DNA from 4 places in the Protaetiibacter sp. SSC-01 genome. Region 1 is predicted to be linked to each of the others. Evidence: predicted binding sites of a transcription regulator. Region 1 holds the regulator's gene; each other region holds the start of a gene.
The links. The regulator HrcA, encoded in region 1, represses chaperone genes, less so after heat shock. The targets are predictions, from matches to a motif close to TTNGCACTCGNNNNNNNCGAGTGCNAA.
Positions count from the first base shown of each region.

Region 2: the regulator HrcA is predicted to act here: its motif matches at 5,481-5,507, upstream of groL (chaperonin GroEL).
Region 3: the regulator HrcA is predicted to act here: its motif matches at 5,300-5,326, upstream of groES (co-chaperone GroES).
Region 4: the regulator HrcA is predicted to act here: its motif matches at 3,505-3,531, upstream of H4J02_RS02315 (Hsp20/alpha crystallin family protein).

Region 1 covers NZ_CP059987.1:1,915,897-1,923,332, forward strand. The annotation lists gene H4J02_RS09095 (PhoH family protein) at 1-308, opposite strand, end outside; gene H4J02_RS09100 (histidine triad nucleotide-binding protein) at 382-729, opposite strand; gene H4J02_RS09105 (16S rRNA (uracil(1498)-N(3))-methyltransferase) at 792-1,517, opposite strand; gene dnaJ (molecular chaperone DnaJ) at 1,525-2,622, opposite strand; gene hrcA (heat-inducible transcriptional repressor HrcA) at 2,619-3,659, opposite strand; gene H4J02_RS09120 (DUF4870 domain-containing protein) at 3,844-4,230, shown strand; gene H4J02_RS09125 (DUF4870 domain-containing protein) at 4,289-4,675, shown strand; gene hemW (radical SAM family heme chaperone HemW) at 4,672-5,895, opposite strand; gene H4J02_RS09135 (DUF1990 family protein) at 5,955-6,677, opposite strand; gene H4J02_RS09140 (DUF1990 family protein) at 6,711-7,436, opposite strand, start outside.
Region 2 covers NZ_CP059987.1:570,232-577,667, forward strand. The annotation lists gene H4J02_RS02695 (alpha/beta hydrolase) at 102-728, shown strand; gene H4J02_RS02700 (nitroreductase family protein) at 756-1,310, opposite strand; gene msrB (peptide-methionine (R)-S-oxide reductase MsrB) at 1,310-1,729, opposite strand; gene H4J02_RS02710 (DUF2332 family protein) at 1,825-2,865, shown strand; gene H4J02_RS02715 (DUF3263 domain-containing protein) at 2,933-3,238, shown strand; gene H4J02_RS02720 (LytR C-terminal domain-containing protein) at 3,239-3,814, shown strand; gene H4J02_RS02725 (cold-shock protein) at 4,025-4,225, shown strand; gene H4J02_RS02730 (DUF3048 domain-containing protein) at 4,336-5,382, shown strand; gene groL (chaperonin GroEL) at 5,547-7,166, shown strand.
Region 3 covers NZ_CP059987.1:421,400-428,835, reverse strand. The annotation lists gene H4J02_RS02050 (ABC transporter ATP-binding protein) at 1-42, shown strand, start outside; gene H4J02_RS02045 (ABC transporter ATP-binding protein) at 39-806, shown strand; gene H4J02_RS02040 (ABC transporter substrate-binding protein) at 1,074-2,423, opposite strand; gene H4J02_RS02035 (ABC transporter substrate-binding protein) at 2,583-3,845, opposite strand; gene rarD (EamA family transporter RarD) at 3,866-4,801, opposite strand; gene groES (co-chaperone GroES) at 4,929-5,225, opposite strand; gene H4J02_RS02020 (class I SAM-dependent methyltransferase) at 5,450-6,628, shown strand; gene H4J02_RS02015 (DUF4190 domain-containing protein) at 6,622-7,155, opposite strand; gene H4J02_RS02010 (DUF4190 domain-containing protein) at 7,239-7,436, opposite strand, start outside.
Region 4 covers NZ_CP059987.1:493,026-500,461, reverse strand. The annotation lists gene H4J02_RS02335 (ROK family transcriptional regulator) at 1-375, opposite strand, end outside; gene H4J02_RS02330 (hypothetical protein) at 524-976, shown strand; gene H4J02_RS02325 (FAD:protein FMN transferase) at 983-1,843, shown strand; gene H4J02_RS02320 (ferredoxin--NADP reductase) at 1,840-3,354, shown strand; gene H4J02_RS02315 (Hsp20/alpha crystallin family protein) at 3,588-4,025, shown strand; gene H4J02_RS02310 (YdeI family protein) at 4,137-4,709, shown strand; gene H4J02_RS02305 (malate dehydrogenase) at 4,769-5,749, opposite strand; gene H4J02_RS02300 (NADP-dependent isocitrate dehydrogenase) at 5,841-7,004, opposite strand; gene H4J02_RS02295 (GNAT family N-acetyltransferase) at 7,165-7,436, shown strand, end outside.

The sequences.
Region 1 (7,436 bases):
GACTTCTGGCCGAGGGTCTTCGGACGGATGGCCTTGCCGCGCGCCGTGAGGATCGCCTGGCTCAGCACCTCCGCGGGGGCTCCCCCGCCGTCGAGGATGCGGCGCGACGTCGCGACCTCCGCGGGGCCGAGGTCGACGCCCTTGCGCACGAGCTCGACGAGCTCGCTCACGAGGCGCGTCGCGGCCTCCACGTCGGCGGCGGGGCCGTCGAGGCTCACGCGGTTGCCGCGCACGAGCACCGTCACGGCGGGGTACTGGTGCTCGAGGGTCGTCAGCAGGCGGTCCTGCGGCCCGAGGAGCCGCACCATCGCGACGCCGTCGACCTCGAACTCGGCGTGGCCCTGCTCGGCACGCGCGGGCGTGCCCTCTTCGGGATATCCGTCAGCCAAGGGTGCCTTCCGCCAGTCCTCCCGCGAGCACGTGCGCGTGCACGTGGAAGACCGTCTGACCGGCGTTCGCACCGGAGTTGAACACGAGCCGGTAGTCGCCGTCGGAGTGCTCGCCGGCCAGGCGCTTCGCGGTCGCGACGACGTGGGCGAGCAGCTCGGGGTCGGCCGCGGCGAGCGAGGCGACATCCGCGTACTCGGCCGTCTTCGGCACGACGAGCAGGTGCACGGGCGCCTGCGGGGCGATGTCGCGGAACGCGATGACGTGATCGTCCTCGTAGACGATGTCGGCGGGGATCTCGCGCGCGATGATCCGCTCGAAGATCGAAGGGGCGTCCGGCATGCCTCCAGTCTACGGATGCCGCGGGCGCGTCGCCCGGTCGGGAGTGCGCTGGCTGGGCGCGACTACCAGCGGCCGAGGCCGGCCGCGATGACCGCGAGGGCGGCGGGGCCGGCGGTCGAGGTGCGCAGCACCTCGTGGCCGAGGCGCGCGAGCACGGCCCCGGCATCCGCGAGCCTGTCGAGCTCACGCGGGGCGATGCCGCCCTCGGGGCCGACGACGAGCGTGACACGGTCGACACCGTCGAGCGCGACGCCCGTGAGGGGCACCTCGGCGCTCGGCTCGAGCACGATCACGAGCCCCGGGAGCGACGCGAGCTGGGCCGTCGTCGCGAGCGGCGCGACCTCCGGCACGTGCGCGCGGATGGCCTGCTTGCTCGCCTCGCGCACGATCGTGCGCCAGCGCTCCCCGTTGCGGGCGACCTTCGCGCCCTCCCAGCGGGTCACCGAGCGCTCGGCCGCCCATGGGATGACGCCCGCGACGCCGAGCTCGGTCGCGGCCTGCACGGCGAGCTCGTCACGGTCGCCCTTCGCGAGCGCCTGCGCGAGCCACAGCGCGGGGACGGGCGCGGGTTCGTAGGAGACCTCGTCGACGTCGACCGCGAGCACGCCCGGCTCCGCGGCGGCGACCGCCCCGCGCACGAGAGTTCCGCGCCCGTCGCCCACCGCGATCCGCTCGCCCGGACGGATGCGCGCCACCTGCAGCGCGTGCCGCGCCTCGTCGCCCGTCACCTCCACGCGTGCGCCGACGCGCGCATCCGCGAGGTCGTCGGTCAGGTAGAGGCTCGCCATGCGCGGCCTAGCCGAGGAAGCGGTCGCGCAGCTTCGCGAAGAGGCCCTGCTGGAACTTCGAGAACTGCGGCTTCGCGGGCGGGCGCTTCGACGCGAACTGCTTGATGAGATCGGTCTCGCTCGAGTTGAGGCGCACGGGCGTCTGCACGTGCACGCCCACCCGGAGGTCGCCGCGGCCGCCGCCGCGCAGGCGCGTGACGCCGCGGTCCTTGATCGTGACGACGTCACCCGACTGGGTGCCCGGCTTGATCTCGATCGAGACGGGGCCGTCGAGCGAGTCGAGGCTCACTCGCGCGCCGAGGATCGCATCCGTCATCTGCACCTCGAGCGTCGCGAGGAGGTCGTCGCCGTTGCGGCTGAAGATGTCGTGGTGGCGCACCTTGACCTCGAGGTAGAGGTCGCCGTTGGGGCCGCCGGCGGGGCCCGCCTCGCCCTCCGCGGGGAGGTGCAGGCGCATGCCCGTGTCGACGCCCGCGGGCACGTCGACCGCGACCTTGCGCTTCGCACGCACGCGCCCCTGGCCCGCGCACGTCGGGCACGGGTTCGGGATGATCGTGCCGTAGCCGCGGCACGTGCCGCAGGGGCTCGAGGTCATGACGTTGCCGAGGAGCGAGCGCACCGAGCGCTGGATCTGCCCCGTGCCGCCGCAGATGTCGCACGTCGCGATCGAGGTGCCGGGCGCGCAGCACGAGCCCTCGCACGCCTTGCAGAGCACGGCCGTGTCGATCTCGAGCTCGTGGGTCGTGCCGAAGATGACCTCGTCGAGGTCGATCTCGATGCGCAGGAGCGCGTCCTGGCCCCGCTCCGTGCGCGAGCGCGGACCCGCCGAGCGGCCCGCGGCGGCACCGAAGAAGCTGTCGAAGATGTCGCCGAAGCCGAAGCCCTGACCGCCGAAGCCCGTCGCGCCGCCCATGTCGTAGCGCTCGCGCTGCTCCGGATCGCTCAGCACGTCGTACGCGTGCGTCACGAGCTTGAAGCGCTCGGCAGCCTCCTCCGACGGGTTCACGTCGGGGTGCAGCTCGCGCGCAAGGCGCCGGTAGGCCTTCTTGATCTCCTCGGGTGACGCGCTGCGCTCGACCCCGAGCACCTCGTAGTGATCGCTCAACGTTCCCCTTGTCCGATGTCGTCGCCCAGCAGGCGCGAGAGGTAGCGGGCCACGGCGCGCACCGCGACCATGTTGCCCGAATAGTCCATGCGGGTGGGTCCCAGCACGCCGAGACGAGCGACGGAACCACCCGGAGCCGAGTAGCCGGATGCGAGCACGCTCGTCTCCGAGAGGCCGTACTCGGCGTTCTCGCGGCCGATGCGCGCGGTGACCTCGTCCGACTCGAGGTGCATCTCGCCGAAGAGCTTGAGGATCGTGACCTGCTCCTCGATCGCCTCGAGCACGGGGAAGATCGAGCCGCTGAAATCGCGCTCCGTGCGCGCGAGGTTCGCGGCGCCCGCCATCACGAGACGGTCGTGGCGGTTCGCGGCCACCTGCTCGGCGAGGCTCGTGAGCAGCGGCGCCGCCGCATCCCGATCCCCCGGCTCGATGTGGTCGATCGCGGCGGCGAGCTGCGCGGAGGCGTCGGCGAGCGCCACGCCCCCGAGCTCGGCGTTGATGCGCTCTCGCAGGCGCGCGAGCTGCTCGGCGTCGGCGCCCGCCGTGGTCTCGACGATGCGCTGATCGACGCGGCCCGTGTCGGTGATGAGCACCGCCATGACGCGGTGCGAGCCCAGGGCGACGAACTCCACGTGGCGCACGCGCGCCGTGCCGAACGAGGGGTACTGCGCGAGAGCCACCTGGTTGGTGAGCTGCGACAGCAGGCGCACGGTGCGACCGAGCACCTCGTCGAGGTCGGCGCTCTCGCCGAGGAACGTCTCGATCGCGTTGCGCTGCGCGCCCGACAGCGGACGCAGCTCGCTCAGCTGATCGACGAAGACGCGGTAGCCCTTGTCGGTCGGCACACGACCCGAGGAGGTGTGCGGCGCCGTGATGAGGCCGTCCTCCTCGAGCTGCGCCATGTCGTTGCGGATCGTGGCGCTCGACACCCCGAAGGAGTGGCGCTCGACGATCGATTTCGAGCCCACGGGCTCGCTCGTGGCGACGTAGTCCTGCACGATGACGCGCAGCACGGCGAGACTCCGGTCCGAGACCATGGCATCCCCCTCCGCGATCCCCCGGAGGTCACCGCCAGCGGGTCTGGCACTCCGGGTATGTGACTGCCAGCAACTCTACCTCGCGACCGCGCGGCGAGCCCGTTGCACGCGCGAGACACCGGGCGCTAGCGTGAGTGACTGCTCCCCCCGAGTCTGCTTTTGACGAAAGAAAGGCACCACCACCATGACCGACCCCGCGCAGCCGGCCCAGCCGACGCCCGCCGCCCCCCTGACGGAGGCGGAGGACAAGCAGTGGGCGTCCTTCGCCCACCTCGGCGGCATCCTCGGATTCCTTCCGGCCCTCATCATCTGGCTGATCTTCAAGGACCGTGGCCCGAAGACGAACGTCGAGGCCAAGGAAGCCCTCAACTTCCAGATCACCGTCACGATCGGCTACATCGCCTGCATCATCCTCGGCACGGTTCTCGCGATCGTGTTCATCGGATTCCTCTTCTACCTGATCCAGTTCGCGATCTGGGTGGCGGCGATCATCCTCTCGATCATCGGCTTCACCAAGGTGAACGCGGGCGGCAGCTACCGCTACCCGTTCGCCATCCGTCTCATCAAGTAAGACGGATCACGCGGAGCGCCGGGACCCTCGGGCCCGGCGCTCTTGCTTTAATGGCGTCATGACTGCCACTCCCCCGCCTCCTCCGCCTCCCCAGACCCCCGGCCCCGTGCCCGGTCAGGAGATGACCCCCGCCGACCAGCGCCTGTGGTCGACGCTCACCCACGTGGGAGGCATCCTCTTCTCGTGGCTCGCGCCGCTCATCGCGTACCTCGTGCTCAAGGACCGCGGCGCCTTCGTGCGCGCGCACACCGCGACGGCGCTCAACTTCCAGCTGACGCTGCTGATCGTGTACGTGGTGGGGTACATCACGTCGTTCTTCATCATCGGGTTCCTGATCCTGCTCGCGGCATGGGTGCTCGCGATCGTGTTCGGGATCATGGCGGCCCTGGCCGCCAACAAGGGCGAGTTCTACACGTACCCGCTCAGCATCAAGTTCGTCCGCTAGTCCAGAAGGCGGCGCACCACAGCGTCCGCCAGCAGCCGGCCGCGTCGTGTCAGCACGATGCGGCCGGCTATCGCTTTCTGGCCGTCGACGAGCCCGTCGGCGATGAGCCCCGCGACGGCGGAGCGGCCGGATGCGTCGAGCACGTCCGTCGGGAGCCCGTCGACGATGCGGCTGCGCAGCAGCACGTCCTCGACGTGGCGTGTCTCGTCGTCGAGGGTCTCGCGGCCGGCCGCCGGCGAGACGCCCGCGGCGAGACGCTCCGCATACGCGGCGGGGTGCTTGACGTTCCACCAGCGCACGCCGCCCACGTGGCTGTGCGCGCCGGGGCCGACGCCCCACCAGTCCTGGCCCGTCCAGTAGGCGAGGTTGTGGCGCGAGCGATGTGCGGCATCCGTCGCCCAGTTGCTCACCTCGTACCAGTCGTAGCCGGCGGCCGCGAGCAGCTCGTCGGCGAGCTCGTACTGGTCGGCCTGCAGCTCCTCGTCGGGCTGCGCCACCTCGCCGCGCGAGATCTGCCGCGCGAGCTTCGTGCCCGCCTCGACGATGAGCGCGTAGGCCGAGAGGTGGTCGGGCCGCTGCGCGAGGGCGAGCTCGAGCGAGCGGCGCCAGTCGTCGAGGCTCTCGCCGGGCGTGCCGTAGATGAGGTCGAGGCTCACCTGCAGGCCCGCGGCGCGCGCCCACTCGACGACGAGCGGGATGCGGGCGGGGTCGTGGGTGCGCTCGAGCGTGCGCAGCACATGCGGCACGGCCGACTGCATGCCGAAGCTCACGCGCGTGAAGCCCGCCTCGGCGAGCTCGACGAGCCCCGCCTCGGTGACCGAGTCGGGGTTCGCCTCGGTCGTGACCTCGGCGCCCGGCGCGAGGCCCCACGCGTCGCGCACGGCGTCGAGCATGAGGATGAGATCGCTCGTCGGGAGCAGGGTCGGCGTGCCGCCGCCGAAGAAGACGGTCGACACCTCGCGCTCGACGACCCCGGCATCCGCGAGCACGCGCCGGGCGAAGCCGACCTCGGCCGCCGCCTGCCCCGCGTAGTCGCTCTGCCGCACGCCGCGGATCTCGGACGCCGTGTAGGTGTTGAAGTCGCAGTAGCCGCATCGCACGCGGCAGAACGGCACGTGCAGGTAGACGCCGAGGTCGCGCTCGGCAGATCCCTCGGCCACGGATGCGGGGAGCGCGCCGTCGGCGGGGGCGGGGTCCGCGATCGGGAGGGCGCTCGGCATCCGTCCATTCTCTCCCGGGTGACGGGGGACCGCTCGCGCGGGGCGGACGAGCCGCGCGCTCAGGCGGGAAGCGGGCCCGTGAGCTCGCGGAGGTAGCGGCGCACGAGCATCGACTGCACGAGGCGCAGGGCGGGCAGCACGGCCGTCCAGAAGAGGTTGGCGGGGCGCGAGAAGATGCGCACCGTGAGCCACACCGAGTCATCGTCGCGCCGCTCGACGATGAAGAGCTCCTCGCCCGCGAGCGGATGCCCGGGCAGGGTTCCGAAGGCGGCGCCACGGCGCGTGGGCTGGTCGACCACGAAGACGACGCGCACGGGGAAGGCCTTGGGCCAGAACGAGGCGCGCAGCATGCCGGTGTCGCCCGCGCGCACGATCGCGTCGCCCTCGGGCGTGTAGAGCGCCTCTCCCCCGGCGCCGACGGTCGCCGGCGTGACGGGGTTGCCGTCGTCGTCGAACGCCACGGGCACGTACGCGGCCTGGGTCGCCTCGGCGGGCGCCTCGACGGGCGTCACGTGGAAGCCGGCGCCGCGCTGGATACCCCAGCTCATGACGCGCATCCACGCGTACTCCCAGCGCTCGGGTCCGTGCCCGACGCGCACGGTGCGCTCGAAGGGGCGGTAGCCGCGCGGCGGGTAGCGCATGAGGTCGGGCGCCTGGGTGGCGCCGACGGCGCCGTAGGTCACGGGTACGCGCCAGAGCCGGGCGAGCTCGCCGTGCGCGGAGGCGGCGGGGGCCGTCGACCGTCGCGGGGCGTCGCCGGGGGGCGCGGACGCGGGTGACACGCGTCGATTCTCCCAGATTTCCGGATGGAAGCGCTAACGATTCGAGGAAGAGTCGCTTTCACCGCCGCGCAGCTCCCACGGGAGCTCATCCGCGTCGAGTTCGACGGGCTCCTCGGGCGGGCGGTCGAAGGGCCCGGGCGCGGGACCCAGCCCGTAGCCGAGGCGCGCGATGCCGTCGACGCCCGACGGGCCCTCGCCCACCATCCGGCGACGTGCGCGGCGCAGGCCCGGCAGCGGCGCATCCGTGCCGAGGATGAGGCGCACGGCGCTCTCGGCATAGCGGCGCTGGAAGATGCGGACACCGGCGCGCACGGCGGGCGCAAGCCACCGCCAGGGGCCGCGCGAGACGCGCGTCACGGTGCGCGTGATGAGCCACACCGCGCCATCCGCGTCTCGCTCGACGAGGAAGCACTCCTCCCCCGTGAGCGGATGCGCGGGTCGCGTGCCGTAGCCGAAGCCGCGCATCCGGGGCTCCTCGGCGACCCAGACGACCCGCACGGGCTCGAACTGGCGCACGAGCCGCGAGCGGTACGTCGTGTCGTAGTAGCGGCCGGCCACGACGCGCTCGTCGTCGGGCACGACCTCGAAGCCGATCGCCGTCTTGATGCGCCACCCCGAGACGACCGCGACGGCCCGCTTCCACAGGGCATCGCCCTCGCCGAGGCGGATGCGCCGCTCGCGCACGCGGAATCCGGGCGGCACCTCGGCGCCCGGCCGCGACATCCCGACCTCGGAGTAGGTCAGCCCCGCGGGCGGCTC
Region 2 (7,436 bases), 1.3 Mb from region 1:
ACATCCCCCGGTGCGCCCGCAGAAGGGGGCACCACCATGAGCACCACTCCCCATGCCGAGAGCGTCGTGCTCGTACACGGCGCCTACGCCGACGGTTCGTCGTGGAGCGAGTCATCCCCCTGCTGCTCGACGCGGGCCTCGAGGTCATCGCCGTGCAGAACCCGCTCACGACCCTCGTCGACGACGCCGCCGCGACCCGCCGCGCCCTCGCGCGTGCGACCGGTCCCGTCGTGCTCGCCGGGCACTCCTGGGCGGGCACCGTCATCTCCGAGACGGGCGGCGACGACAAGGTCTCCGCGCTCGTCTACATCGCGGCGCGCGCACCCGACGCGGGGGAGGACTACGGCGCGCTCGCCGGCGGGTTCCCCGCACCGCCCGCGAGCGCGGGCCTCGAGCACGCCGACGGCTTCGCGCAGCTCTCCGAGGACGCGTTCCTGAACGACTTCGCGAACGGCGTCGACGAGCGACGAGCGCGTGCGCTCTACGCCGTGCAGGGGCCGATCTCCGACGAGCTGTTCAGCTCGCACACGACCCACGCGGCGTGGCACGACAAGCCCACGTTCTACTCGATCTCGCGGAACGACCGCACGACGTCGCCCGAGCTCGAGCGGTTCCTCGCCGATCGGATGGGCGCGCACACGATCGAGCTCGAGAGCGGCCACCTCGCGATGGTGACGCACCCGCGCGAGGTCGCCGACCTCATCCTGCTCGCCGCCGGGAGGTCGTGAGCGGATGCGGGAGCCGCATCCGAGGGCTCAGAGGCTCGACAGATGCTTCTTCGCCGTGACCGGCTTGCGCTTGCCGCTCTTCTTCTCGGGCTTCGACCCGACGTAGAGCCAGCCGAGCAGACGCTCGTCGGGGGCGAGCTCGTGCGCACGGTGAACGGCGCCCGAGCGCGTGTAGTGGCCCGTGCGCCACATGACGCCCCAGCCCGCCTCGTCGAGCAGCAGGCTCAACGCGTGGGCGACACCGGATGCGACGGCCTCCTGCTCCCAGTCGGGCACCTTCGCGCTCGGCTTCGGCGAGACGACGACGGCGAGCAGGAGCGGCGCGCGCAACGGCTTGCGGGCGAGCTTCTCGGCATCCGATCCGGTCGCCCCGGAGTCCTCGGCGATCGCGCGGCCCACGCGCTCGCGCGCCTCGCCGCGGATCGCGATGACCCGCCACGGGCGTAGCGCCGCGTGGTCGGCGACCGTGCCGGCGACCTCGATCGCGCGCAGCAGCTCCTTGTCGCTCGGAGCCTCGTCGCCCACGGAGGAGTGGGACCGCCGCCGCAGCATCGCGTCGGCGGCGGAACCCTTCTTGGCCATCAGTGGCCCGCTGCGGCCTCGCCCTCGGCCTGGAAGCCGAGCGAGAGGGAGTTCATGCAGTAGCGCAGCCCCGTGGGGGTGCCGAAGCCGTCGTCGAACACGTGGCCCAGGTGGCCGCCGCAGTTCGCGCAGCGCACCTCGGTGCGCACCATGCCGAGCGAGGTGTCCTCGAGCAGCTCCACGGCATCCGGGTTCACCGAGTCGTAGAAGCTCGGCCAGCCGCAGCCGGAGTCGAACTTCGTGCCGCTCTTGAACAGCTCGGCGCCGCACGCGGCACACGTGTAGAGGCCCGCGCGGTGCTCGTCGAGCAGCTCACCCGTCCATGCCCGCTCGGTGCCCGCCTGGCGCAGCACCCGGTAGCGGTCCTCGCCGAGCTCCTCGCGCCACTGCTCCTCGGACTTGCTGACGTTGTAGCCCATCGCGTCCCCTTTCCTCGCACATCCTAGGTACCCGCTCCGGGCACCCGCTCGATACAACGTCGCGGGACGTCTCGGAGTTCCCGGATGATGTGGAGATGACGGAGGGCACGCGCGACTGGTACCTGCGGGCCGCGCGCGAGCTCGCGGCCACGTCGCCGCGGCAGGTGGAGTGGTGCTTCGGCGTCGCCCATGACGACCGCGTGCTCGCCCTGCTCGACGCCCTCCCGCGACCCGCGCGGCAGCCGTCGCTGCTGTTCGCGGTCGCGGCGTACCTCGGCGTGCCCGACGCGCCCTACGCCGTGTGGGCGGATGCCGTGCTCGCCCGCGCGGAGGACCTCGCACGCGAGCTGCCGCGCCGCCGCGTGCAGACGAACGAGCCCGGGCGCTGCGTGCCGCTCCTCGTGGCGCTCGCCCACATCCCAGGACCGATCGCCCTCGTCGAGCTCGGCGCGTCGGCGGGGCTCTGCCTGCTGCCCGACCGGTACGGCTACCGCTTCCGCACGCCGGACGGCGAGGCAGGGGTTGCACTCGGCGACGGCAGCCCTGTGCTCGAGGCCCGACTCGACGCCGTGCTCGTCCCCGACGCGCTCCCCGACATCCGCTGGCGGCGGGGCGTGGACCTCGCACCGCTCGACGCGCGCGACGCCGACGACGCGCGCTGGCTCGAGGCCTCGCTGCCGCCCGACCGGCCCGAGCGGCGGGAACGCCTGCGCGCCGCACTCGCGGCGGCGCGCGCGCACCCCGTCGAGGTCGTCGCGGGCGACGCGCTCGCCGCCCTGCCCGCCGCGGTCGCGGACGCGCTCGCCGCCCTGCCCGCCGCCGCGACCGCCAGCGCGACCCTCGTCGTCGCGACGCTCGGCACCGCCGTCTACCTGCCGCCCGCCGACCGCGAACGCCTGCTCGCGGCGATCGCCGGGGCGGGCGGTCGGGCCGTCACGTTCGAGGCCCGCGGAGCCCTGCCCGAGGTCACCGAGCGCTGGGCCGCGCTCGCGGCGGAGGGGCGAGCGGATGCCGCCGCTGGCTTCGTGCTCGCCCTCGACGGGGTGCCCCTCGCATCCGGCTCCCCGCACGGCGACGTGCTCGAGGCTGTGCGTCCTCCCGCGGGTCGCCCGGGCACGGAGGCTCACCGCTCCTAGGCTGGCGGCGTCGACCGGATGACGCCGGTCTCCGACGTCAGCCCGCACGAGATCAGGGAGGTGCCGCATGTCCGCCAGCTCGGGCGCCGCGCGCCTCACTCCGGCCGAACCGCTCGACCCGTTCTCGCGGCGCGTGCTCGAGTTCGAGGACGCCTGGGCGGGGCGGACGGGGGCGAAGGCCTCGGCCATCCGTGCCGAGTTCGACGTGGCACCCGCACGTTACTATCAGCTTCTGTCGGCCATACTCGATTCGCCGGCAGCGCTGCGCCACGACCCACTCCTGGTGCGCCGATTGCAGCGTGTGCGGGATGCCCGGGCGGCAGCCCGCGCCTCCCGAACCTTCCGCATCGACACCCAGGACCCGACCGACTAGATGGCCAGCTTCCCCCGCGACCGCTTCGACGACATCCCCGGCGGCGTCGACCGCGTCGGCGCGCACCGCGCCCCCGGCCGTCGCGGCCGCGGCTGGATCGGCTTCGGCTGGGCCGTGCTCGCGACCGCCGTGCTGACCGTCGCGGGCCTGTTCCTGCTCTCGACGTTCGACCCGACCTTCAAGCTGCCGTTCGCGCAGGAGACCCCGACGCCGACGCCCACGCCGACCGTCGTCGAGACCGCCGAGCCGATCACCGACCCGCTCGCCGTGGACCCCGAGTACCTCGGTCAGCTCACGCTCGCCGTGCTCAACGGCACGCCGACGCAGGGCCTCTCGAACACCGCAGGCGACCAGATCGCCGCAGCCGGCTGGCCGAACCCGAGCCGCGCATCCGCGTCGAACACCGAGGAGCCGACGACGATCGTCTACTTCTCGAACCCCGACGACGAGGGCATCGCGCGCGGCATCGCGCAGCTCGTCGGCGCGAGTGACGTGCAGCTGTCGGACGCGTTCCCGATCGCGGCGATCACGGTCGTGCTCGGCGAGGACTACGTCCCGCCGGCGCCTGCCGGCTAAACCGCTCCGATGGCGGGCTGAACGGCCTCCTCGCGCCCTCCACGGCCGCCGGTGTTACGCCGATGTTTAATCTGCGTTGAATCTTGCGAACGGGGCGCGATTTCGGGCCTCCTGCGCGATTTCGCGCCCCGCCGCGTCGCTAGCATCACCCCGTGCTCGGCCACACGTAGGCCGCGGCACGCGACACGAACACAGCAGGGGAGCAACACGATGGCCAACGGAACCGTGAAGTGGTTCAACGCGGAGAAGGGCTTCGGCTTCATCACGTCGGACGGCGGACAGGACGTCTTCGTGCACTACTCGGCCATCGACATGCCGGGCTACAAGGTGCTCGAGGAGGGTCAAGCCGTGACCTTCGAGGTCGGCACGGGCGCCAAGGGACCGCAGGCCGAGACCGTCCGCCCCGTCTGAGCGAGCGCCGACGACCCCGGCTGTGTCGGACGCGCGGGTCGCGTCGGACGCGCCGGACGCGCCGACGGCAAGCGGCGGCCGACCGCCTCGGTCGCCCTAGCATGTCGCTCATGGAATCCCGGGGGCGTCGTCTGATCGGCGCTCTCGCACTCGCGGTGAGCGCACTGCTCGCGGGCTGCACGGCGGCCGCCGCACCCATGCCGGCAGTGAGTCCGACACCGACGAGCACCTATGTCTCCACCTACGAGACGCCCGCGCCCGTCGTCTACGCACCGCTCACGGGGATGCCGGTCGACGACCCGGCGAGCCTCGCGCATCCGTCGCTCGCCGCGAAGATCGACGACCACACGGCGGCGCGCCCGCAGGTGGGCCTCGAGGCGACCGACATCGTGTTCGAGGAGCTCGTCGAGGGCGGCCTCACGCGCTACGTCGCCGTGTGGCACTCGAACGTGCCCGCCGAGATCGGCCCCATCCGCTCGATCCGCCCCATGGATCCCGACATCATCTCGCCGCTCGGCGGCATCGTCGCGTACTCGGGCGGTCAGCAGCGCTTCGTCGCGATGATGCGCGACACGAACGTCTACAACGCCATCCACGGCATGCGCGACACGGATGCGGTCATGTTCCGCACGAAGTCGAAGGCCGCGCCGCACAACGTCATCGTGAAGGCGCAGGAGCTCATCGGCATGCACCTCGACCTCGCGGCGCCGCAGCAGCACTTCTCGTTCGCCGCGGATGCCGCGGGCTCGACCGCCGCACGCGAGGGCCAGCCCGTCGCGGGCATCGACCTCACCTTCGGGGCGCCCTCGCATCCGTCGTGGAGGTGGGATGCGGCCTCGTCGCGCTGGCTGCGCTTCCAGAACGGTGCCGTCGACCTCGACTCCAACGGGGCGCAGCTGTCGGCGGTCAACGTCGTCGTCGTGCGCGTGCCCGTGTCGTTCGGGCTCGGCGTGCCGAAGACCGAACTCATCGGCGGCGGCGAGGCTCTCGTGCTGTCGGACGGCAAGGTCGTGCACGCGACGTGGTCGAAGGGCGACCGCCTCGCGCCCATCCGTCTCGTCGACGACACGGGGGCCGTCATCCGGCTCGCCCCCGGCAACAGCTGGGTCGAGCTCGTGCCGCAGAGCGGCGCCGCCGACCCGGTGCCCGTCGGCTGAGCCGCGGCCTCTCAGCGTCGCCCCGCGGATGCCGTCTGCGCGCGTCGTGCACGCGGTGGTCGGCTTGCACTCACCCCGACCGAGTGCCAGACTGATCTCTGGCACTCGCGATCATTGAGTGCCAAATCACTGTGGATCACGTCCGGGAGGGACGACACTAACCCATGGCTAAGATCATCGCTTTCGACGAGGAGGCCCGTCGCGGCCTCGAGCGCGGCCTCAACACCCTGGCCGACGCCGTCAAGGTCACCCTCGGGCCCCGCGGCCGCAACGTCGTGCTCGAGAAGAAGTGGGGCGCCCCCACGATCACGAACGACGGCGTGTCCATCGCCAAGGAGATCGAGCTCGACGACCCGTACGAGAAGATCGGCGCGGAGCTCGTCAAGGAGGTCGCCAAGAAGACCGACGACGTCGCGGGCGACGGCACCACGACCTCCGTCGTGCTCGCCCAGGCGCTCGTGCGCGAGGGCCTGCGCAACGTCGCGGCCGGCGCCGACCCCATCAGCCTCAAGCGCGGAATCGAGAAGGCCGTCGCGGCCGTCGAGACCGAGCTGCGCGCCAACGCCAAGGAGGTCGAGACGAAGGAGGAGTACGCGGCCACCGCGTCCATCTCCGCCGCCGACCCCGAGATCGGCCAGCTCATCGCCGAGGCGATCGACAAGGTCGGCAAGGAGGGCGTCGTCACCGTCGAGGAGTCGAACACCTTCGGCACGACGCTCGAGCTCACCGAGGGCATGCGCTTCGACAAGGGCTACCTGTCGGCGTACTTCGTGACGGACCCGGAGCGCCAGGAGGCGGTCTTCGAGGACCCGTACATCCTCATCGTCAACAGCAAGATCTCGAACATCAAGGATCTGCTCCCCATCGTCGACAAGGTCATCCAGGCGGGCAAGCAGCTGCTCATCATCGCCGAGGACGTCGACGGCGAGGCTCTCGCGACGCTCGTCGTGAACAAGATCCGCGGCATCTTCAAGTCGGTCGCCGTCAAGGCCCCCGGCTTCGGCGACCGCCGCAAGGCCCAGCTGCAGGACATCGCGATCCTCACGGGCGGCCAGGTCATCTCCGAGGAGGTCGGCCTCAAGCTCGAGAACGCCACCCTCGACCTGCTCGGCCAGGCGCGCAAGGTCATCGTCACCAAGGACGAGACCACGATCGTCGAGGGCGCCGGCTCGGCCGACGCCATCGCGGGCCGCGTCAAGCAGCTCCGCCAGGAGATCGACAACACCGACTCCGACTACGACCGCGAGAAGCTCCAGGAGCGCCTCGCCAAGCTCGCGGGCGGCGTCGCCGTCATCAAGGCGGGTGCGGCCACCGAGGTCGAGCTCAAGGAGCGCAAGCACCGCATCGAGGACGCCATCCGCAACGCGAAGGCGGCCGGCGAGGAGGGCATCGTCGCCGGTGGTGGCGTCGCGCTCATCCAGGCGGGCAAGACCGCGTTCGAGAAGCTCGAGGTCTCGGGCGACGAGGCGACCGGTGCGAACATCGTCAAGGTCGCGATCGACGCGCCGCTCAAGCAGATCGCCCTCAACGCCGGTCTCGAGCCGGGCGTCGTCGTCGACAAGGTGCGCAACCTCCCCGTGGGCCAGGGCCTCAACGCCGCCACGGGCGAGTACGTCGACATGCTGTCGGCCGGCATCAGCGACCCGGTGAAGGTGACCCGTTCGGCGCTGCTCAACGCGGCTTCGATCGCCGGTCTCTTCCTCACCACCGAGGCCGTCGTCGCCGACAAGCCCGAGAAGAACCCGGTTCCGGCCGGCGACCCCACGGGCGGCATGGACTTTTGACCGTAAGTTGAGGCCGCGAAGCGGGCTCAACTGAAGGTCAAAGGTCGAGGAGCGCCGCGCGAGAGCGCGACGCGTCTCGAGACCTAGATCTCGCAAGACAAGCGGGCGGTTCCCTTCGGGGAGCCGCCCGCTTCGTCGTTCGGGGGTAGCTCGGGGGCTGGTTTCGACACGCGCCTGCGGCGCTACTCAACCAGGGGGGGCGCCTGCGGCGCTACTCAACCAGCGGGCAGGGGCGCCTGCGGCGCTCCCGACGAGCGGGTGGTGCGCCGG
Region 3 (7,436 bases), 1.5 Mb from region 1:
GCGACGGATGCGGATGCGGGCGAGACGGAGGACGGCAAGTGAGCGACCCGAAGACCGGCGGCGCCCCCGCTGCAACCGCCGCCCCGTCGGAGAACGTCGTCGAGGTCACCGACCTCGTCGCGGGCTACCTGCCGGGCGTCAACATCCTCAACGGCGCGAACCTCACGGCCGCCAAGGGCGAGCTCATCGGCATCATCGGCCCCAACGGAGCCGGCAAGTCGACGATGCTCAAGGCGATCTTCGGCCAGGTGAAGATCCGCTCGGGCGTCGTCAAGCTCAACGGCGACGACATCACGGGCCTGCGCGCGAACAAGCTCGTCGCGAAGGGCGTCGGCTTCGTGCCGCAGACCAACAACGTCTTCCCGAGCCTCACGATCGCCGAGAACCTGCAGATGGGCGCCTACCAGCGGCCCAAGGTCGTCGCCGAGCGCATCGACTTCGTCACGTCGATCTTCCCCGACCTCGCCAAGCGCCTCCAGCAGCGCGCGGGCTCGCTGTCGGGCGGTGAGCGGCAGATGGTCGCGATGGGCCGCGCGCTCATGATGGACCCGCACGTGCTGCTGCTCGACGAGCCCTCGGCGGGCCTCTCGCCGTCGCGTCAGGACGAGGCGTTCCTGCGCGTCTCCGAGATCAACAAGGCGGGCGTCACGACGATCATGGTCGAGCAGAACGCCCGCCGCTGCCTGCAGATCTGCGACCGCGGCTACGTGCTCGACCAGGGCCGCGACGCCTACACGGGCACGGGCCGCGAGCTGCTCAACGACCCCAAGGTCATCGGCCTCTACCTCGGCACGCTCGGCACCTGAGCGCGTCCCGCGCTTCAGGGCGCGGCTGGAGCCACGACCACGCGGCGGGAGAAACGACTCCCGCCGCGTCGTCGTTTCTCCCGCCGCACCATCCGTGGTTCCCGGAGAGCCGCGAACCGCGCTCTGCGGGAGAGCGGATGCGGCCGGCCGTGCTCGGCGCGCGCACAGGGCCGTCGCGCGCACAGGGCCCCCGCGCCCGCACAGGGCCCAGGGGCACGCGAAACGGCCCCGGTCCGAAGACCGGGGCCGCTCGCTATCGAGAGTGGATCAGCCCACGCTCAGGAAGGAGTAGTTGTTGTCTGCTCCGTACTGGAAGATGCCGATCGACGCCTCGGTCGGGTCGCCGACCTCGTTGAACGTGATCGGGCCGGACACACCGTCGTAGTCGGCGACGCCGCCTCCGAGGATGATGTCCGCGCACTCCGCGTAGGTGGTGCACTTCGTGCCGTCACCGGAACCGCCCGACACCTGCTGGAGGTGCGCAGCGACATCCGGGCCGGCCGTCGAGCCGGCCTCGAGCGCCGCGAGGGCGAGCAGGATGACCGCGTCGAACGACTCCGGAGCGTAGGTGAAGTCCTTCAGCTCCGGCTGGCCCGCACCCGTCCAGAAGGCCTGGAGGTTGTTGCGGAACTCCTCGATCGTGGCCGGGTCGACCGCCGGGTAGGTGCCCTTGGCGCCCTCCAGCGAACCCTCCTCGAACTCGTCACCGAAGTTGGCGAGGTTGCCGTCGACGAAGTACAGCTTGTCGGCCGGGAACTCGGCTCCGAGGAGCTCGGGGATGATGGTCTTGACCTCTTCGAACGTGATCAGCGCGATCGCGTCGGGGTCGGCCGCCAGCACGTCCTCCACCTGCGACGAGAAGTTCGTGTCACCGGTGTTGTAGAGGGCGGCCGAGACGACCTCGCCGCCCGCGTTCTCGAACGCGGCCTTGGCGAAGCACGCGAGACCGGTGCCGTACGAGTCGTTGAGGATCAGCATGCCGAGGGTCTCGGCGCCGTCGCCCGCGATCAGGTTGCCGAGCACCTCACCCTGGAGGACATCCGAGGGGGCGGTGCGCCAGTAGAGCCCGTTGTCCTCGTAGCCCGTGAAGGCGGCGGAGGTGTTGGCGGGCGAGAACTGGATGGCGCCGGCCGCGATCACCTGGTCGATGAACTGCAGCGAGGTGCCGGACGAGGCGGCACCGAGGACGGCGGTCGCACCCTCACCGAGGATGCGCGGGATCTCGGTCTCGTAGGCCTTGTTGTCGGTGTCACCCGAGTCGCCCTGGATGAGGTCGATCGTGATGCCCTTGTTGGCCTCGTTGACGACGGATGCGGCGTACTCGGTGCCCGCGATCTCGGGCGGTCCGAGGAAGGCGAGGTTGCCGGTCACGGGGAGAGCCGTGCCGATCTTGTAGGTGAGGCCGCTGGCCGGACCGGTCGACGTCGACGAGTACTCCGGCGTGTACGAGGCGGGCGCTGCCGCGTCGCAGTCGACCGGGAACTCGAAGGCGCTGCCGCCCGTCTCTCCGTCACTCGGGGTTCCGGTCGAACATCCGACCAGGACGAGGGCGCTCGCGCCGGCCATGGCGATACCGCCGATGACCTTCGCACGCCGTGAACGTGTGAAGACGCTCATTGTGCTCCTTGCTTGGGTAAGTCCATGGGACGGCATGGAGCCGCCCCCGGTTGCTCAAACCTAACGGCCCACGTGTATCCCGAGTGTTGCGATGTGTTAACACTCTGTAACGCCACCGAATCGTTACAAACAGCAGGCCCCGCGCGGCCGGTTCGCGGCTCAGCCGGTGACGGAACCGTTTGCGCTGTAGGTGTTGCCGGCCCCGTAGACGAAGGTCGTGTAGACGCCCGAGGTGGGGTCCCCCGCGTCGTCGAGACGCAGCGGCCCGACAACCCCCTCGTACGCGATATCGGGCTCGGTCGTCAGCACGTCGGCGCATTCGCCGAAGCTCGTGCAGCGGATGCCGTCGCGCGTCGCGCCGATGAGCCGGCTCGCGATCGAGGGGCCTCCGTCGTCGCCCGCGACGATCGCCGCGAGCGCCGCGATGACCGTCGCGTCGTAGGCCTCGGCGCCGTAGCGGAAGGAGCCGAGCCCCGGGTCCTCGACCTTGAGCTTGGCGGCGAGCGCGTCATCCGGGCGCAGCCCCTCGAGGATGCCGTTGACGCCGTCGAGCGTGCCCGCGGGCAGGGCCTGCGAGTAGTCGGCGAGGTTCTGGCTCGTGAGCCACAGCTTCGCGCCGCGGTAGCCGGCCTGCGTGAGGGCCGTGATGAGCGCCTTCGTGACGTCGCCGTTGTCGGGCGTCGCGAGCACGACGACGTCGGGCTTCGCCTTGGTGACCTCCGACACGGCGGGGGAGACCCCGGAAGCGTTGCGCACGACGGCCGCGACGGCGAGCTCGGCGCCGTTGTCGGCGAGCGTGGTCTCGAGGGGCTCGGTGATCGACGACGAGACGTCGTCCGCGCCGACGACGAGCGCGACCGTCTTCGCGCCCTTCTCCGGCAGCAGGGTGCCGAGCGCGACGCCCTGGTGCGCATAGGCGGGGATGGTGCGCGCGAAGTAGCCGCGCGCATCCGGCCCGACGCCGGGATAGGTGGCGGCGGGCGAGATGAGCGGGATGCCCGCCTCGATCGCCGCGGGCAGGAGACGCTCGGCGAGCACCGACGAGCTCGGCCCGATGACGACGTCGACGCCGCGCTCCACGAGGGCGGCGAACGACGCCTCGAGCGTCTCGGTGGTCGCGTCGCCCGAGTCGCGGTTGACGACCTCGACAGGGGCGCCGAGCACGCCGCCCGCCGCGTTGATCTCGCGCACGGCCGCGTTGACGCCCGCGACCTGGGCCGCGCCGATGAAGGCCGTCGCGCCCGTCGTGGGGAAGAGGGTGCCGATGCGCAGCACGCCGTCGCCGCTCGGGGCGATCGTCGCGACGGGCGTCGGGGTGGGCGTGGGCATGGGGGCTGCTGCCGTGCAGCCCGCGAGGGCCAGGGTGAACGCGGATGCCGCGGCGAGCGCGACGGATCGGCTGCGGGTCGACAGGGTGCGCACGCCGCGACCCTACCGTGCGCTCAGGCCGCGGGAAGGGAGGCGCGGCGTCCCTCGCGGGCCGCCCGCACCATGTCGACGACGAGGATCACGAGCGCGATCCAGACGAGCCCGAAGCCCGCCCAGCGTCCGGCCGGCATGGGCTCGCCGAGCAGGAAGACGCCCGTGAGGAACTGCAGCACGGGGGCGAGGAACTGGGTGAGGCCGAGGGCGACGAGCGGCAGTCGACGGGCGGCGGCGGCGAAGAGCAGCAGCGGCGTCGCGGTGATGACGCCCGTCGCGATCATGAGCACGATGTGCACCGGTCCGGCGTCGCCGAAGCTCAGGCCGACGGTCGCGCCCGTGATGATGAGCTGCACGATCGCGACGGGGGTGAGCCACGCGGTCTCGAGCGTGAGTCCCGAGATGGCGTCGACCTGCGCGCCGACGCGCTTCTTGATGAAGCCGTAGAAGCCGAACGAGAGCGCGAGGATGAGCGCGATCCACGGGAAGGCGCCGTAGCCGATCGAGATGACGAGGATCGCGATGAGCGAGATGCCGACGGCCGCCCACTGGAGGGGGCGCAGGCGCTCGCGCAGCACGATGACGCCGAGCGCGACCGTGACGATGGGGTTGATGAAGTACCCGAGCGAGCCCTCGACGACGTGGCCGCTCAGGGTGGCGAGCACGAAGACCTGCCAGTTGATGTAGATGAACAGGCCCGCGAGCGCCATCGTGCCGAGCACGCGCCACTGGCGCGCGAGGCCGACGAAGGCGCGCCATCCGCGCGTCACGGTCAGCAGCACGGCGCAGAAGCCGAGCGACATGAGCACGCGGAAGGCGACGATCTCCCACGGGCTCGCGGGGTCGAGCAGGAGGAAGAAACCGGGCAGGAAGCCCCAGAGGCCGTAGGCGGTGATCGCGAACGCGAGACCCGCTCCCTGGCCCTGAGCGCGCGGGGACGGATCGGGCGTGCTCACCACTCGAGGCTAGTCGCGTGCGAGGGCCCCGGATGACGGGAAAGGCCCCGATGGCAGAGCCTCGGGGCCTTCCGGCAGGATGTCGACGATCCTGGATGCGCTGCGGATCATCGCAGCGCAGATGGACTCAGCGGACGACGACCGCCAGCACGTCGCGGGCCGACAGCACGAGGAACTCGTCGCCGCCGAACTTGACCTCGGTGCCGCCGTACTTCGAGTACAGGACCCGGTCGCCCACGGCGACGTCGAGGGGCACGCGGTTGCCGTTGTCGTCGATGCGGCCGGGGCCCACGGCGACGACCTCGCCCTCCTGCGGCTTCTCCTTGGCGGTGTCCGGGATGACCAGACCCGACGCGGTGACCTGCTCGGCTTCGACCTGCTTGATGACGATGCGATCCTCGAGCGGCTTGATGGAGACCGACACGTGTGACCTCTTTCTGAAGACTCAGGGGTTTGGCACACTCACTTCGAGAGTGCCAGGACAACTATAGGCCCGGATTAGCACTCATTCAATCCGACTGCCAACCGACGGGTGCTCAGCCCATGGCATGTGGGCCAAACGCAGCAGCGGTTGCCCTGGCGCTGCAGAGATACCTGGCGCGCGACGGCAAGGGCTGCAGCGTTTGTGCACCCCGGTACGGTGAAGGAGTGACGCCCGAGGAGCTGCGCGCGCTGTTGACGCCCGAGGGGCTGCGGCTGCTCGACGAGGTCGGCCCGATCGCGGCCGACGCGGATGTCGTGCGCACCGTCTCGAGGCTGCGCGCGGCCGGGCACTCCCCCGAGCTCGTCGCCGCCGTGCTCACCCAGGCGCGCCTGCGCACGCGCGCGCGAGCCCGGTTCCACGAGTTCGCCGACCGCATGCTGTTCACGCCCGACGGACTCGAGCAGGCGACCCGCCTGCAGGTCGCTGCGCAGCACGCGGGGCGTTACGCGCGCGCGGGCGTCGCATCCGTCGCCGACCTCGGGTGCGGCATCGGCGCCGACTCGCTCGCCTTCGCGAGCCTCGGCCTGCGGGTCATCGCGGTCGAGCGCGATGAGGCGACGGCGGCGATCGCGGCCTACAACCTCGCGCCGTTCCCCGGGGCCCGCGTCGTGCAGGGTGACGCGCTCGCCGACGAGCCCGCCGACGTCGACGCGCTGTGGTTCGACCCCGCGCGCCGGGGCGGCGGCCGCCGCCACTCCGACCCCGCCGACTGGTCTCCCCCGCTCGACGCGGTGTTCGCGCGCGCCGCGACGAAGCCGACGGGCGTCAAGCTCGGCCCGGGGCTCGACCACGAGCTCATCCCCGAGGGCGTCGAGGCGCAGTGGGTGTCGGTCGACCGCGAGGTCGTCGAGCTCGTCGTGTGGTCGGGCGCGCTCGCGCGCGAGGGTGTGGGCCGCTCCGCGCTCCTGCTCGGCGCGAACGGCGCCCACGAGCTCACGGCGCCGGCGCCCGCTCCGGATGCCGAGGCCGGGGAGCTCGGGACGCACCTCGTCGAACCCGACGGCGCCGTCATCCGGGCCCGCCTCATCGGCGACCTCGCACGCTCGCTCGGCGGACGCATGCTCGACCCGACGATCGCGTGGATCACGACGGATGCCGCGCCCGAGACGGCGTTCGGCCAGACCTTCCGCGTGCGGGAGGAGCTGCCGTTCGACGAGCGCAAGCTCAAGCAGGCGCTGCGGGCTCGCGGCATCGGCACCCTCGAGATCAAGAAACGCGGGGTCGATGTCGACCCCGCGTCGTTCCGCACGCGCCTCGCACTGCGCGGCGACGAGAGCGCCACGCTCGTGCTGACGAGGATCGCCGGCAAGCGCACGGCGATCCTCGTCGAGCGCACTCAGTAGCTGTAGTAGTCGCCGATCTGCGAGAGCGCGGCGAAGTACAGCACGATGCCGATGATCGTCAGGATCGCGAAGATGAGGCCGATCGCGATCGCGACGAAACCGGTGATGATGCCCGTCGTGGCCATCCACTTCGGGGCATCCGGCTCCTTCTTCTTGCCCTGGAAGCCGAGGATCACGGCGGCGAGGCCCGGGATGAAGCCGAAGCCCCACGCGAAGGCGAGCAGCACGCCGAGGATGCCGAGGATGAACGACACGAGGCTCAGCGTCTGCTTGACGGGGGCACCGCCGGGCGCGGCACCGGGGGCCGCGTAGGGGCTCGCCGCGGGGGCCGCGTAGGGGTTCGAGGTCGGCTCGGCCGCGGGGGCGGCGGGCGCGGTCGGCTCGGCGGCGGGGGCCGCGGGAGCGACGGGCTCGGCGGGCGCGACGGGCTCAGCAGCCGGGGTCGCGGGCGTGCCGGGGGCGGAGGGCGCGGCGTCGGCGCCCGGAGTGGGCTCCTCGGGGGTGCCGGGGGCGGTGGGATCGGTCATGTCCGGACTCCTTCGACTGAGGGACTGCCCCATGCTCGCAGCGGGCCACAGGGCTGTCAACGCGTTGCGCCGGCGCCCGGGATTCAGTAGGAGCGCACGCTCGACAGTCCGATGAACACGAAGACCATGAGCAGCACGTAGAGCAGGAGGAAGCCCGAGAGCACGTAGCCGACGACGAGCCCCGCGATCGCCATCCCGCGTCCCCCCTCGCCCGTGCGCTTGATCTGGCTGAGCGCGATGTGGCCCGCGATGACGCCGCCGATCGCCGTGATCCAGGTGAG
Region 4 (7,436 bases), 1.4 Mb from region 1:
GCGGGTGACGACGCGGCCGTCGATGTCGAGCAACGCCCCGCGGAAGACGCCCGTGTCGGAGAGGTCGATGCCGATGATGCGGTGGCCGTCGCGGTTGATGTCGAGCAGGATGGCGGGCTTGCCGGGGCGGCCCTCGTCGCGCTGGCCGGTCTCGACGACGAGGCCGTCGGCGATGAGCTCGGCGACGAGGTCGGAGACGGTGACGCGCGTGAGGCCGGTCTCGCGCGCGAGGTCGGCGCGGCTCTGGAGGCCGCCGCGGTAGAGGTGCTGCAGCACGAGGGAGCGATTGTGGCTGCGCGCGTGCTCCGGCAGCACCTTCGCCGAGGGGCGGAGGGCGCGGGGGCTGGCGCTGCGCTGCGCTTCCGGTGCCGACATGTTTGTTAGTAAAGCGTACGAACAAAAGGTGCGCAATCCCGCGCGGCGAGATTTACCGAGACGTAACGAACGCGGTACGACGTTAAATCCATGCGAATTCATCGTCTTTGCCAGCGTCGCCCAAGCATCCGCTGCGATTCTGATCCGCATGACGACTCAGGCGCCCTCCATCCGCCCCCTGTTCGGACTCGTCGGCGCGGCCGGAATCGGCCTCCTCGCCCTGAGCGGATGCGCGGCATCCCCCTCCGGCGCGGACGGCGGCACGGGCGGCGACGGCACCACGGGCGGCTCGGGCGCCGACGCGAGCTACGCCGACGGCGACTACAGCGCCGAGGCGAGCTACATCTCCCCCGCGGGTGAGGAATCGGTCAAGGTCGACCTCACGCTCGAGGGCGACGTCGTGACGGCGGTGACCGTCACGCCCGAGGCGGAGGACCCGCAGGCGCGCTCCTTCCAGGAGAAGTTCGCGAGCGGCATCGCCGACGTCGTCGTCGGCAAGGACATCGACGACCTCGACGTCTCGCGGGTCGCCGGGTCGTCGCTCACGAGCGGCGGCTTCAACAAGGCCGTCGTGGCCATCAAGGCCGACGCGCGCGCGTAGGCCCGGGTGATCGCCGACCCGCTGCCGCACGCGTGGCGCTTCGACGCCCTCGGCACCCCGTGGCGGATCGACACCGAGGAGCCGCTGGCGGATGACGTGCGCGCCGCCGCCCGGGAGCGCGTGGAGCGCTTCGACCGCGACTGGTCGCGCTACCGCGACGACTCGCTCGTGACGCGCATCGCCCGGCAGCCGGGTCGCTACCAGCTGCCCGACGACGCCGGCCCGCTCCTCGCCCTCTACGCCGAGCTGCACGCCGCGACGGGCGGCCGGGTCTCGCCCCTTGTGGGCGGCGCGCTCGCCGCCGCGGGCTTCGGGCCGCGCCTCGCGGGGGTTCCGGATGCCGTGCCCCGCTTCGAAGACGCGCTCGCGTGGGACGGCACCCACCTCGACACCGTCGCCCCCGTGCTCCTCGACGTCGGCGCCGCCGGCAAGGGCTACCTCGTCGACCTCGTGAGCGCGCTGCTCGCCGAGGCGGGCGTCGCGCGATCGGTCGTCGACGGCTCGGGCGACCTGCGCATCCGCGACGTGCCCATGCGGGTCGCGCTCGAGCATCCGGGTGACCCGACGAAGGCCGTGGGCGTCGCCGAGCTGCACGACGGCGCACTCTCCGCGAGCGCCGGCAACCGCCGCCGCCTCGCCGACGGCACGCACCACGTGCTCGACGCGGTCACCGGGCTGCCCGCGCGCGACGTGCTCGCGACGTGGGCCGTGGCATCCGACGACCTCACGGCCGACGGTGCCGCGACCGCGCTGTTCTTCGACGTCGACCCCGGCTGGCTCGAGCGCCGGGGCGTCGAATGGGTCAGGATGCTGTCCGACGGCACGCTCGAGACGAGCCGCGGCTTCCCCGGAGAGGTCTTCGCATGAACCGTGTGACCGCCTGGATCGACCGAGTGCTCGGCCGCATCACGATGTACCTGCTCGTCGTCGTCGTGCTCGCCGTCGTCGGGCTCGTGGCCCTCGTGCTCGCGCTCACCGACGCGATCTCGATCGACCCGCTCGCGATCCTCGCCTCGGCCGCCGTGCTGCTCGCCGCGTCCTGGATCGCGAATCAGGTGCTCGGGCTCGCCTTCCGCAGCCGACCGCTCGTCGAGTCGGGGGTCATCACGGCGCTCCTGCTGCTCTTCGTGCTCGAGCCGACGCTCGATCCCGCGGGGCTCCTTTTTCTCGCGCTCGCCGCCGCGATCGCCGCGCTCTCGAAGTACGTCATCGCGTGGCGCGGGCGGCACCTCGTGAACCCCGCGGCGTTCGCGGCCGTCGTCGTCGGCGTGACGGGGCTCGCGTTCTCGTCGTGGTGGGTCGCGACTCCCCCGCTGCTTCCCGTCGTCGCGCTCGGGGCGCTCCTCATCCTGTGGCGCACGCGCCGGCTCGGCATGGGGCTCGTCTACATCGCCGTCGCGGGCGGCGTGCTCCTCGTGCGCTTCCTGCTGTTCGGCAGCGACGTGCCGACGGCGCTCGCGTTCACCTTCCTCTCCTCCCCCGTCGTCTTCGCCGCGGGGTTCATGCTCAGCGAGCCGCTCACGATGCCGCCGCGCGCGTGGCAGCGCATCCTGTACGCCGTCGTCACGGGTCTGCTCACGAGCGTGCCGTTCACGATCGGGCCGTTCCGCAACACGACCGAGCTCGCGCTCGTCATCGGCGGTGTGCTCGCGTTCCTGCTCGGTCAGCGGCGCGGCGTGACGCTCGAGCTCGCGTCCAAGCGGCAGCTCACGCCGACCGCGTGGGAGTTCCGCTTCCGCCCCACGGCGCACGTGCGGTTCGCCCCCGGCCAGTACCTCGAGCTCACGATCCCGCACCACCGGCCCGACCTCGGCGGCATCCGTCGCGTGTTCTCGGTCGCGTCGGCGCCGGGCGACCCCGAGGTCGCGGTCGGGGTGCGCGTGCGGGAGCAGGCGTCGAGCTTCAAGCGCGCGCTCGTCGCGCTCGAGCCGGGGGCCCGCATCCGCGCGACGGGAGTGTGGGGCGACTTCACGCTGCCGCGCCACGCGGATGCGAAGCTCGCCTTCGTCGCGGCGGGCATCGGCGTGACGCCCTTCGTGTCGCACCTCGGCGCCCTCGCCGCGGCCGGGCGCGCGGGCGACGCCGAGCTGCTCTACGCGGTGCGGTCGGCATCCGACCTCGCCTACCGCGACGAGCTCGCCGCCACCGGATGCCGCGTCGCCGTGCTGTCGCCCGACGACCCCGGCGAGCTGCCCGCCGGCTGGACGTGGCTCGGCGCGGGCGCGCTCGACGCCGACACCGTGCTGCGGGCGATCCCGGATGCGGCCGAGCGCCACGTGTACCTCTCGGGTGCGCCCGCGGACGTGGCGCGGCTGCGTCGCGCCCTCCGCGCCGCGGGTGCGCGCCGCATCCGCACCGACGTGTTCCTCGGCTACTGAGTCGCTCTCCCGCTGGTTGAGTGCCGCGCGCCGCGCCTCAGGCGCGACGCACGGCGTATCGAAACCGGACGGACGTCTGACGTCGGTGGGGTTTCGATACGCGCCGCTTCTCGGCGCTACTCAACCAGCGGGAGGGCACCCCGCACCCTCTTGGCACTCTCCCCCCGAGAGTGCTAAAACAGATACAGAGAAGTTGAGTCACCACGACTCACATCCGTATCCAGGAGGTACCGATGACCATGTTCTTCGACCCGTTCCGCGAGCTCGACCGCGTCGCCGGCCAGCTCCTCGACAACCGCCAGGGTCCGCGGTTCATGCCGATGGACCTCTACCGCGACGGCGACCACTACGTGCTCAACGCCGACCTCCCGGGCATCGACCCGGGCAGCGTCGACATCGACGTGGACGGCCAGGTGCTCACGATCCGCGCCGAGCGCACCGCGCGCAGCGCTGAGGGCGTCACGTGGATCGCACGCGAGCGCTCGAGCGGCACGTTCCTGCGCCAGCTCAACCTCGGCCAGGGCGTCGACACCGCGGGCATCTCGGCGAGCTACGAGAACGGCGTGCTGAGCATCGTGATCCCCGTGAGCGAGGCCGCGAAGCCCCGCAAGATCGCGGTGCAGGCCGCCGGCTCGCCCGCGCAGGTGGAGGCCGCGGCCGTCGAATCCTGACGCCATAGTTCCCGTTCCGCGTGTTCGCACCCGTTCCTTCGGGAACAATCACGCGGAACGGGAACAATCGGGCCCCGGACGCACGTCGTCCGGGGCCCGTATCGTGTCGGCATGTCGTCGTTCGCCGAGAAGCCGATCCTGCCGTTCACCGACTGGCGCGAGTGGGAGGCGTTCCTCGAGAACGACCCGCCCGCCGACGGCGTGCGCGTGAAGATCGTGAAGGCGAAGTCGACGCTTCCCGGTATCACGCGGCAGGAGGCTCTCGACGTCGCCCTCTGCTTCGGCTGGATCGACGGACAGGCGGGCGCGTTCGACGAGAACTTCAGCCTGCAGGCCTACACGCCGCGTCGCCCGCGCAGCCCGTGGTCGCAGATCAACCGCGAGCACGTCGAGCGCCTGATCGCGGAGGGGCGGATGCGGCCCACCGGTCAGGCGGAGATCGACCGCGCGAAGGCAGACGGTCGCTGGGATGCCGCCTACCGCCAGAAGGACGCGCCCGTGCCACCCGAGCTGCAGGTGCTGCTCGATGCGAGCCCCACGGCATCCGCGAACTTCGCCGCCCTCAACGCGCAGAACCGCTGGGCGTTCATCTTCCGCATCCAGCAGGCCGTGAAGCCCGAGACGCGCGAGCGTCGCGCCCGCCAGTTCCTCGAGATGCTCGAGCGCGGCGAGAAGCTCTACTGATTGTTCCCGTTCCGCGTGTTCGCACCCGTTCCTTCGGGAACAAACACGCGGAACGGGAACTAAGAGGGGAGGAGGCCGAGGGCGCGCACGGCGTCGCGCTCGGCCGCGAGCTCCGCGGCGGAGGCCGCGAGCGCCTCGCGCACCGCATCCGACTGCTCGAGGTCGTCGACGACGCGCCACTCGCCGCCGTCGCTCGTGGCGGGCACCGAGCTCACGAGCCCCGCGGGCACACCGTACTCGCCACGGCTCGGCAGGGCGACCGAGACCCAGTCGCCGTCGGCCGTGCCGAGCACCCAATCGCGCACGTGGTCGATGGCGGCGGATGCGGCGCTCGCCGCCGACGAGGATCCGCGCGCCGCGATGATCGCGGCCCCGCGCCCCGCGACGGTCGGCGCGAACTCGTCGGCGACCCAGGCCGGGTCGAAGCCGACGGGCTCGCCGTCGAGCAGCACGTGCGTGGGATCGGGCACCTGCGTCGAGGAGTGGTTGCCCCAGATGGTCATGCGCGTGAGGCGCCCCACCCCGACGCCGAGCTTCGCGGCGAGCTGCGCGAGCCCGCGGTTGTGGTCGAGGCGCGTCATGGCGGTGAAACGCTCCCCGGGCACGTCGGGCGCGTGCGCGGCGGCGATGAGGGCGTTCGTGTTGGCGGGGTTGCCCACGGCGAGCACCCGGATGTCGTCGGCGGCGTGGTCGTTGATCGCACGTCCCTGCGGGCCGAAGATGCCCGCATTGGCGGCGAGCAGGTCGCCGCGCTCCATGCCCGCCGCACGAGGGCGGGCACCCACGAGCAGCGCGATGTCAGCGCCGTCGAAGGCGGCATCCGCGTCGTCGAAGACGTCGACCGACTCGAGCAGCGGGAACGCGGCATCCGAGAGTTCCATCGCCGTGCCCTCGGCCGCGGCGAGCGCCTGCGGGATCTCGAGCAGGCGCAGGCGCACGGGGCGGTCGCCGAGCATGTCACCCGCCGCGATGCGGAACAGCAGGGCGTAGCCGATCTGCCCGGCGGCGCCCGTGACGGTGACGGCCGTGGGTGCGGTCATGCCCCCACGCTACGCGCGAGGGGGCACGACCGACCGGGTCTTCCGTCCCGTCAGGGGCGACGCCGCAGCAGCCGGTGGCCGACGGGCTGCGTCAGCCCAGGCGCGCCTTGAGGTTCTCGTCGAGCGTCGCGAGGAACTCCTCGGTCGTCTGCCAGTCCTGGTCGGGGCCCACGAGGAGCGCGAGATCCTTCGTCATCTTGCCCGACTCGACGGTCTTGATGACGACGTCTTCGAGGGTCTCGGCGAAGTCGATGAGCGCCTGGTTGCCGTCGAGCTTGCCGCGGTGCATGAGGCCACGGGTCCACGCGAAGATCGAGGCGATCGGGTTGGTGGAGGTGGGCTTGCCCGCCTGGTGCTGACGGTAGTGGCGCGTGACGGTGCCGTGCGCCGCCTCGGCCTCGACGATCTTCCCGTCGGGCGTCGCGAGCACGGAGGTCATGAGGCCGAGCGAGCCGAAGCCCTGGGCCACGGTGTCGGACTGCACGTCGCCGTCGTAGTTCTTGCAGGCCCAGACGTAGCCGCCCTCCCACTTCATGGCCGAGGCGACCATGTCGTCGATGAGGCGGTGCTCGTAGGTGAGGCCCGCGGCGTCGAACTGCTCCTTGAACTCGGTGTCGAAGATCTCCTGGAAGATGTCCTTGAAGCGGCCGTCGTACGCCTTGAGGATCGTGTTCTTCGTCGAGAGGTACACGGGGTAGTTGCGGGCGAGACCGTAGTTGAGCGAGGCGCGCGCGAAGTCGCGGATCGACTCGTCGAGGTTGTACTGCACCTGCGCGATGCCGTTGCCGGGCGCCTGGAACACCTCGAACTTGAGCGGCTCGCTGCCGTCTTCCGGGGTGAACTCGACGGTCAGCGTGCCCTTGCCCTGGAACGTGAAGTCGGTGGCGCGGTACTGGTCGCCGAAGGCGTGGCGGCCGATGATGATCGGCTTGTTCCAGCCGGGCACGAGGCGCGGGATGTTGGAGATGATGATCGGCTCGCGGAAGATGACGCCGCCGAGGATGTTGCGGATGGTGCCGTTGGGCGACTTCCACATCTTCTTGAGGCCGAACTCCTCGACGCGCGCCTCGTCGGGCGTGATCGTGGCGCACTTGACACCCACACCGTGCTTCTGGATGGCGTGGGCCGCGTCGATCGTGACCTGGTCGTCGGTCGCGTCGCGGTTCTCGATGCCGAGGTCGTAGTACTCGAGCGTGACGTCGAGGTAGGGGTGGATGAGGCGGTCCTTGATGAACTGCCAGATGATGCGCGTCATCTCGTCGCCGTCGAGCTCGACGACCGTTCCCTCGACCTTGATCTTCTCGACCACGTGTTGTCCTTTCGCGTGCAAACCGCCGTCAAGCCTACCTCTCTTCTCAGATATCTCGACATCGAGATATCTGCCGCTCGACGCCCGGGCGGGTTAGCCTGTCTGAATGGCCGACCTGAGACTGGAAGAGCTGACGGCGCAGACCATCGTCGCGGCCCGCAACCTCGCCCTCAAGCCGGGGCAGGAGGCGTTCATCGCGCCGGAGACCTACGTGCACGTCGAGCAGGACCTCGACCCCGCAGGCTCGTGGCCCCGCGTCGTCATGGACGGCGATCAGCTCGTCGGCTACGTCATGGGCACCTTCGACCCCGACGCCCCCGAGGACTTCCTCAAGGCCGCGCTGTGGCGCATCCACGTCGAGGCGGATGCGCAGGGTTC